2 regions of the Saliniramus fredricksonii genome follow, and region 1 is predicted to be linked to the other one. Evidence: predicted binding sites of a transcription regulator. Region 1 holds the regulator's gene; the other holds the start of a gene.
The links. Region 1 encodes PhoB, which activates phosphate uptake and scavenging genes when phosphate is short. Its sites were predicted from a motif close to TGTCATNNANCTGTCAT; they were not measured.
Positions count from the first base shown of each region.

Region 2: the regulator PhoB is predicted to act here: its motif matches at 1,364-1,380, upstream of phnD (phosphate/phosphite/phosphonate ABC transporter substrate-binding protein).

Region 1 covers NZ_FMBM01000002.1:1,504,302-1,507,709, forward strand. The annotation lists gene pstB (phosphate ABC transporter ATP-binding protein PstB) at 1-297, shown strand, start outside; gene phoU (phosphate signaling complex protein PhoU) at 329-1,045, shown strand; gene phoB (phosphate regulon transcriptional regulator PhoB) at 1,122-1,805, shown strand; gene GA0071312_RS13455 (peptidoglycan-binding domain-containing protein) at 2,329-3,408, shown strand, end outside.
Region 2 covers NZ_FMBM01000001.1:911,617-915,024, reverse strand. The annotation lists gene GA0071312_RS04125 (M55 family metallopeptidase) at 1-392, shown strand, start outside; gene GA0071312_RS04120 (DMT family transporter) at 402-1,286, shown strand; gene phnD (phosphate/phosphite/phosphonate ABC transporter substrate-binding protein) at 1,426-2,376, shown strand; gene phnC (phosphonate ABC transporter ATP-binding protein) at 2,447-3,268, shown strand; gene phnE (phosphonate ABC transporter, permease protein PhnE) at 3,265-3,408, shown strand, end outside.

The sequences.
Region 1 (3,408 bases):
CAGCGCTTGTGCATCGCGCGCGCCATTGCCGTGAATCCCGACGTCATCCTCATGGATGAGCCGTGCTCGGCGCTCGATCCGATCGCAACGGCGCGCGTCGAAGAACTGATCGACGAGCTGCGGACGAACTACACCATCGTCATGGTGACACATTCCATGCAGCAGGCGGCCCGCGTCTCGCAGAAGACGGCCTTCTTCCATCTCGGCTATCTCGTCGAGGAAGGGCCGACCGAGGGGATTTTCACGAGCCCCCGCGAGAAGCGGACGCAGGATTACATTACGGGCCGTTTCGGCTGAACCGCACAACGATTTGCAGGAGAACCCGAACATGGTCGATCATACCGTTTCCTCTTTCGATGATGAATTGCAGGGCCTGCGTTCGGCCATCATGGAGATGGGCGGGATCGCGGAAAAGATGCTGCTCGATGCCACCACCGCATTGGTGCGCCGCGACGTCAACCAGGCCCAGGCCGTGGTCGCCATGGATGACCGCCTTGACGATCTGCAGCGCCAGATCGAGGAGCGCGCCATCCTCACCATCGCCAAGCGCCAGCCCCTGGCGGTGGATCTGCGCGAGGTGATCTCCGCCATCCGCATCGCCAGCGATATCGAGCGTATCGGTGACATGGCCAAGAATATCGGTAAGCGCACGCTGGCCGTCTCCGGCCAGTTCGAGCCGCAGAAGGTGGTGCTCGGTGTCAACCGGATGAGCGAACTTGTCCAGGCGCAGCTCAAGGATGCCCTCGATGCCTATACCCAGGGCAATCTCGAGGCGGCGATGGATGTCTGGGAGCGCGACGAAGCGACGGATGCGCTCTATACCTCGCTGTTTCGCGAATTGCTCACCTACATGATGGAAGATCCGCGCAACATCTCCTTCTGCACGCATCTGCTCTTCTGCGCCAAGAATGTGGAACGTATTGGCGACCACACCACCAATATCGCGGAGACGGTGCATTACCTCGTCAAGGGCGAACCGCTGACGGCCGAGCGCCCGAAGAAGGATCGTACCTCCCTCGAGCATGTCGAACATACGGGCAAGTGAGTTGCGCCTGCCCCCCCTGCCCCGCATGAAGCAACCGGCGGCGCCCGTACGTGCCGCAGCATGAGGCGATGACACGATGTCGACGAAGGTTCTGGTGGTCGAGGACGAGGAAGCGCTGACCCTGCTCCTGCGCTACAATCTCGAAGCGGAAGGCTACGAGGTCGATTGCGTGATGCGTGGTGACGACGCGGAAATCAGACTCAAGGAACATGTGCCGGATATCGCCATCGTGGACTGGATGCTGCCCGGGATTTCCGGCATCGAGCTTTGCAGGCGTATCCGGGCATGGGAAAACACGCGCCGCCTGCCGGTGATCATGCTCACCGCGCGCGGCGAGGAAGGCGACCGTGTGCGCGGTCTCGCAACAGGCGCCGACGATTATATCGTCAAGCCGTTTTCCGTTCCGGAATTCGTCGCCCGTGTGAAAGCGCTGCTGCGCCGCACTGATCCCAACCTGCTGACCGACAAGCTGGTCGCCGGCGATATCGAGCTCGACCGCGACAGCCGCCGCGTGCGCCGCAACGGCACCGAACTGCATCTCGGCCCGACGGAATTCCGCTTGCTCGAATTCCTGATGCGCACGCCCGGGCGCGTCTTCACCCGCGAGCAGCTGCTCGACAATGTCTGGGGGCGCGACGTCTATATCGACGAGCGTACCGTCGATGTCCATGTCGGGCGTCTGCGCAAGGCCGTCAAGGCGCAATCGGGTTCAGATCCGATCCGCACCGTGCGCGGCGCGGGCTATGCCTTTGAGGGGTGATTCGTCGACGTTCATCACGATAATTTTTTATCGGAATATTATTTTTGGTTGTCGCCACGACGTTTTGATTGCATAATTTCATCGAAATATTCCTTAGAATGTGTCTCCGGATCCGTTTGTGCGGTCAACCGGGTCTGCACGATTTACAAACCTCAAGCCGGATCCCGCCGCATGCCTGACGGGATACTGAGCCCCGCATGAGCTACCGGGAGGTATTATGACGAAATCCATACAGATCCTGGTGGGCACGGCTTGCCTCCTCGCAACTGCGCTAAGCAATCAGGCGCGCGCCGATGAGAGCTGCAACATCGGGGCCCATTCGGTCGAATCGTTTTCGCAGGAATACTTCGTCAATCCCCAGGCGCGCCACGTATCCCCGTTACTCGCGCTCGAAACCATGCTCGAGAACGGCTGTCGCGATGAGGATGAATTCGCGCGGGTGATCGAAATTTATCTGGATGACCGCGTCGCAGATTTGTATCAGCGTGACGATCCGAAAGCCTGGAGGGTCGATCATATCTGGATGCTGATCGGCATCGAGATGCTGATGCTCGGCCACGAGGCGCCCTTGCGTGCATTTCTCGATACGGCAAGGGCCGATGCGGAATCGGGCGACCCCGGCGCGATGACCGCCTTTGCCTATCTCGGCCGCTACCAGACCGAGCACTGGGACTGGACCGATCAGTTCAGGGCTCACCAGCAGAATTATCCGCAGAGCATCGCTCATTTTGGTCTGGAGGAGTGGAGTGAGCGGGATGCTCATCCGATCCGCAGCATTGCGCCACGTTTGCGCAACGAAGCCGACGCGTTTGTCGAACGCGCCTCGCAGGCCGGATTCGCACCGGCCCACGTGATTCATCTGGCCGGCCAGCGCCCGGCGAGCTTCACACCATGTAAGACGAGGTCCAGCATCGGGGGTGCCGGCCTCTTCGGCATGTCCGACGATCCTGATGCCGACGACACCCCCACCAACCGCTTTTTCAAGTCCTTTGTCGATCTGCCTGATCGCGAACGGGTCGCGCGTGATCTGATGGATTGGTCGCGTGACGTGATCAGAGCGGGCATCACCGGCGGCGAGACCGGTACGCTGACGCCCGACATGGAGGCCGCAACCAATGTTGCCAAGGCTTATGCAGAGATCAGGTCCAACTGCGCCTTGTCCATCGAAAACGGCACGCTTGATTTCGGAGTCGAAGACCGCGATGAGGCCGCAACCGGCATGCATCACGCAGTGGCCGCGCCGGGTATCCGGTACCAATGGGAGCCTGCCCTCGTCTACGCGTTATTCGTCGATCAATACTACGACAGCCCCGACCGGCACTACGCCGCCGCGCGGATTCTGCAGGCGGGTGGTTACATTGAGTCCCTTGATTTTCATAATGAGCGCGTGGACGCCGTCATCGGAACGTTTTCACGCGAGACCGTGCGGGAGGCGCAGCGCATCATGGCCGAATACGGCTACTACACTGCGGCAATCGACGGAATTCCCGGACCGAATTTCCGCAATGGCCTGATGCAATGGAATGATGAATGCCGCTTAGATTTCGGCGAGAACCCGCAGAAGTGCCTGCGGCTCGGGCCCGCCCTTCTCGATCACGAATGG
Region 2 (3,408 bases), on a different contig from region 1:
TCCTGATCCACGCGCTCGCAGGCGCCATGCTCGGCGTGCCGACGGTCTTCGTCAGCGGGGATGCCGGGCTGATGGCGGAGATCGCGGACGTGGCGCCGCAAGTGGGGCGTTGCGCGGTCAAGCAGGGTTACGGCCAGTCAACCCTGTCGATGACCCCCGCCGGCGCCTGCGCGGCGATCGAGGCCGGCGCGGCGCAGGCGCTTTCGCGGAGCGGGGAGAGGCAGCTTCTCGCCGTGCCGCAATCGCCGGTGCTCGAGATTACCTATAATGACCCGCTGCTGGCCGAACGCCATCGCTGGTATCCCGGTGCCGAACATCTCGGCGACCGCACCATCCGCCTCCCTGCGCAGGATTATTTCGAGATCCTGCGTGCCCTGAATTACCTCACCTGATACGGCGTGATGGCGGTCGCACCGAGCACGACCCATCCTCTGCGCGGTATTCTCGCGATGGTCGCCGGTACGGCGCTCTTCGCCTGTGGCGACGTTTTCGCCAAGATGCTGACCCCCGAACTGCCGCCCCTGATGATCGCCTGGATGCGCTACATTGTCTTCGCAGTGCTGATTCTGGGCTTTCTGCTCGCGACCCGAGGCGTGCAGGGCTTCGCCTCGCGGCGCCCCGGTCTGCAGATCGTCCGCGGACTGGGCATGCTCGGCTCTGCGGTCTTCTTCATGAGCGGCATCGTGTTTCTGCCGGTGGCCGATGCGACGGCGATCTTCTTCATCCTGCCGATCCTGCTGACGGCTTTTGCCGTCGTCTTCCTGCATGAAGTGGTCGGCTGGCGACGCTGGGCTGCGGCCGTCATCGGCTTTTGCGGGGTACTGATCGTGATGCGCCCGGGCACCGACGCCTTCCGGATCGCATCGCTCTTCCCCGTGCTGGCGGCAACCTCCTGGGCCATCGCGGGGACGATCACGCGCTATGTCAGCGCGCGCGACGCACCGGTGACGACGCTCGCCTGGTCGGCCCTGGTGGGTTTCGTCATCGCCAGCTTCGCCGTACCGTTCTTCTGGGTCGCGCCACAGGCAGACCAGCTCTGGGTTGCGCTGGCGATGGGGCTCGTCTCCAGCGCCGGTCACGGCCTCGTGGTCCTCGCCCTACGCGATGCCAGCGCATCGCTGGTCGCACCTTATGCCTATGGCCAGATCGTCTGGGCCGGCGCACTCGCCTTCATCGCCTTCGGCACGCTCCCGGATCGTTATACGATCCTGGGCGCCTGCGTGATCGCCGGTGCGGGGATCTACATCAGCTACCGCGAGCGACGCGGCGGCCAGGCTGGCGCGTGAATCGAGCCTGACGCAACGACACTTGATCGCGCAAGGTCATGAGCCGGCTCCTGACCAGAGCGTCACGCATGGCAGGCTGTCATGCAACTGTCATCCAAAGCCGCTATCAACGCCGTCATCCAACACCTAGGGGAGAATTATGAAAGCACTTGCAACCCTGACCGCGCTCGCCGCGCTCGCCGTCGCCTTTCCCGCCCAGGCCGAATTCCAGCTCGGCAGCCGCTATGTCGACAATGACGGCGATCTCATCGCCGACATTCCGGAAGATTCTGCGGACTGGATTGATCCGGACACGCTGATCTTCGCCTATACGCCGGTCGAAGATCCGGCTGTCTATGCCGAAGTCTGGCAGGGCTTTCTCGATCACATGGCCGAAGTGACGGGCAAGAACGTCCAGTTCTTCCCGGTCCAGTCGAACGCCGCCCAGATCGAGGCCATGCGCGCCGGTCGCCTGCACGTTGCCGGCTTCAACACCGGCTCGAACCCGCTGGCCGTGGCCTGCGCCGGTTTCCGTCCCTTCGCCATGATGGCGGCTGAAGACGGCTCCTTCGGTTACGAGATGGAAATCATCACCTATCCGGACTCCGGCATCGAGGAAGTCGAGGACATTCGGGGCGAGACGCTCGCCTTCACCTCGGAGACCTCCAATTCGGGCTTCAAGGCTCCCTCCGCCATCCTCATGGCCGAGTTCGGCATGGAAGCCGGCACCGATTTCGAGCCGACCTTCTCGGGTGCGCATGACAGCTCGATCCTCGGCGTCGCCAACAAGGACTACATCGCCGCTTCGATCGCCAATTCGGTCAAGGGCCGGATGATCGACCGCGACGTCGTCAGCGAAGACCAGCTCGTGACGATCTATCAGTCGCAGACCTTCCCGACCACGGGTTACGGCACGGTCTACAACCTGGCCCCGGATCTGCAGGAAAAGATCCAGGAAGCCTTCTTCAGCTTCGAGTGGGAAGGCTCTGCTCTGGCCGAGGAATTCGGTCGTAACGGTGAGGACCAGTTCATTCCGATCACGTTCCAGGAAGACTGGGCGGTGATCCGCACCATTGATGAAGCCAACGGCGTCGTCTACGAATGTAACTGAACCTTTCGTTGCAAGAACCAGCATGGGCGGCAGGTTGTCGCCCATGCCTCTTTTTTGGAAAGATGCCGCCATGCTGCACCTCGAAGGCTTGACGAAGACCTACAAAACGGGCGACGCCGCGCTCAGCGACGTGACACTGACCATCCCCAAGGGCCAGATCATGGGTCTCATCGGACCTTCGGGCGCGGGCAAATCCACCATGATCCGGTGCATCAACCGGCTGGTAGAGCCGAGCGCCGGTCAGGTCGTGCTCAGTGATGTCGATCTGGTGCGGCTCGGCAAGTCCGAACTGCGCCGGCAACGCCGCCGCATCGGCATGATCTTCCAGGAATATTCGCTGGTCGAGCGCCTGACCGTGATGGAAAACGTGCTTTCGGGACGGCTCGGCTACGTTCCGTTCTGGCGCAGCTTCCTGCGGAAATATCCGCCTTCCGACATCCAGCTCGCCTATCGCCTGCTCGACCGTGTCGGTCTGATGGACCAGGCCGACAAGCGGGCCGACGCGCTCTCCGGCGGTCAGCGCCAGCGCGTGGGTATCGCGCGTGCGCTCGCCCAGGAGCCGGAGCTCTTGCTCGTCGATGAACCGACCGCAAGCCTCGATCCCAAGACGTCGCGCCAGATCATGCGGCTTCTCATCGAGATCTGCGCCGAGCGCGGCCTTCCGGCCATCATCAATATTCACGACGTGCCGCTGGCGCAGCAATTCATGCAGCGAATCGTCGGCCTGCGCGCCGGGCGCGTCGTCTTCGACGGGCCGCCAGAGCAACTCAATGAAGCCGCCCTGACCGAAATCTACGGCGCAGAGGACTGGAACGCCATGCGTCGTGGTGACGAGGAGCAGGCGGATGCCGAGGCCGACGCCAAACGGCGTCTGGAGGCGATTGCGGTATGAGCACCACCTATCCGACAACCTGGCGCCGTCCGCCACAGATCATCAAGGACCGCACCTGGCGCATCGGTCTGCAGATCGCCATTCTGGTCTATCTTGTCCTCGCCATCGGCACGCTTGAGGTCAACTGGGAGCGTGTGATC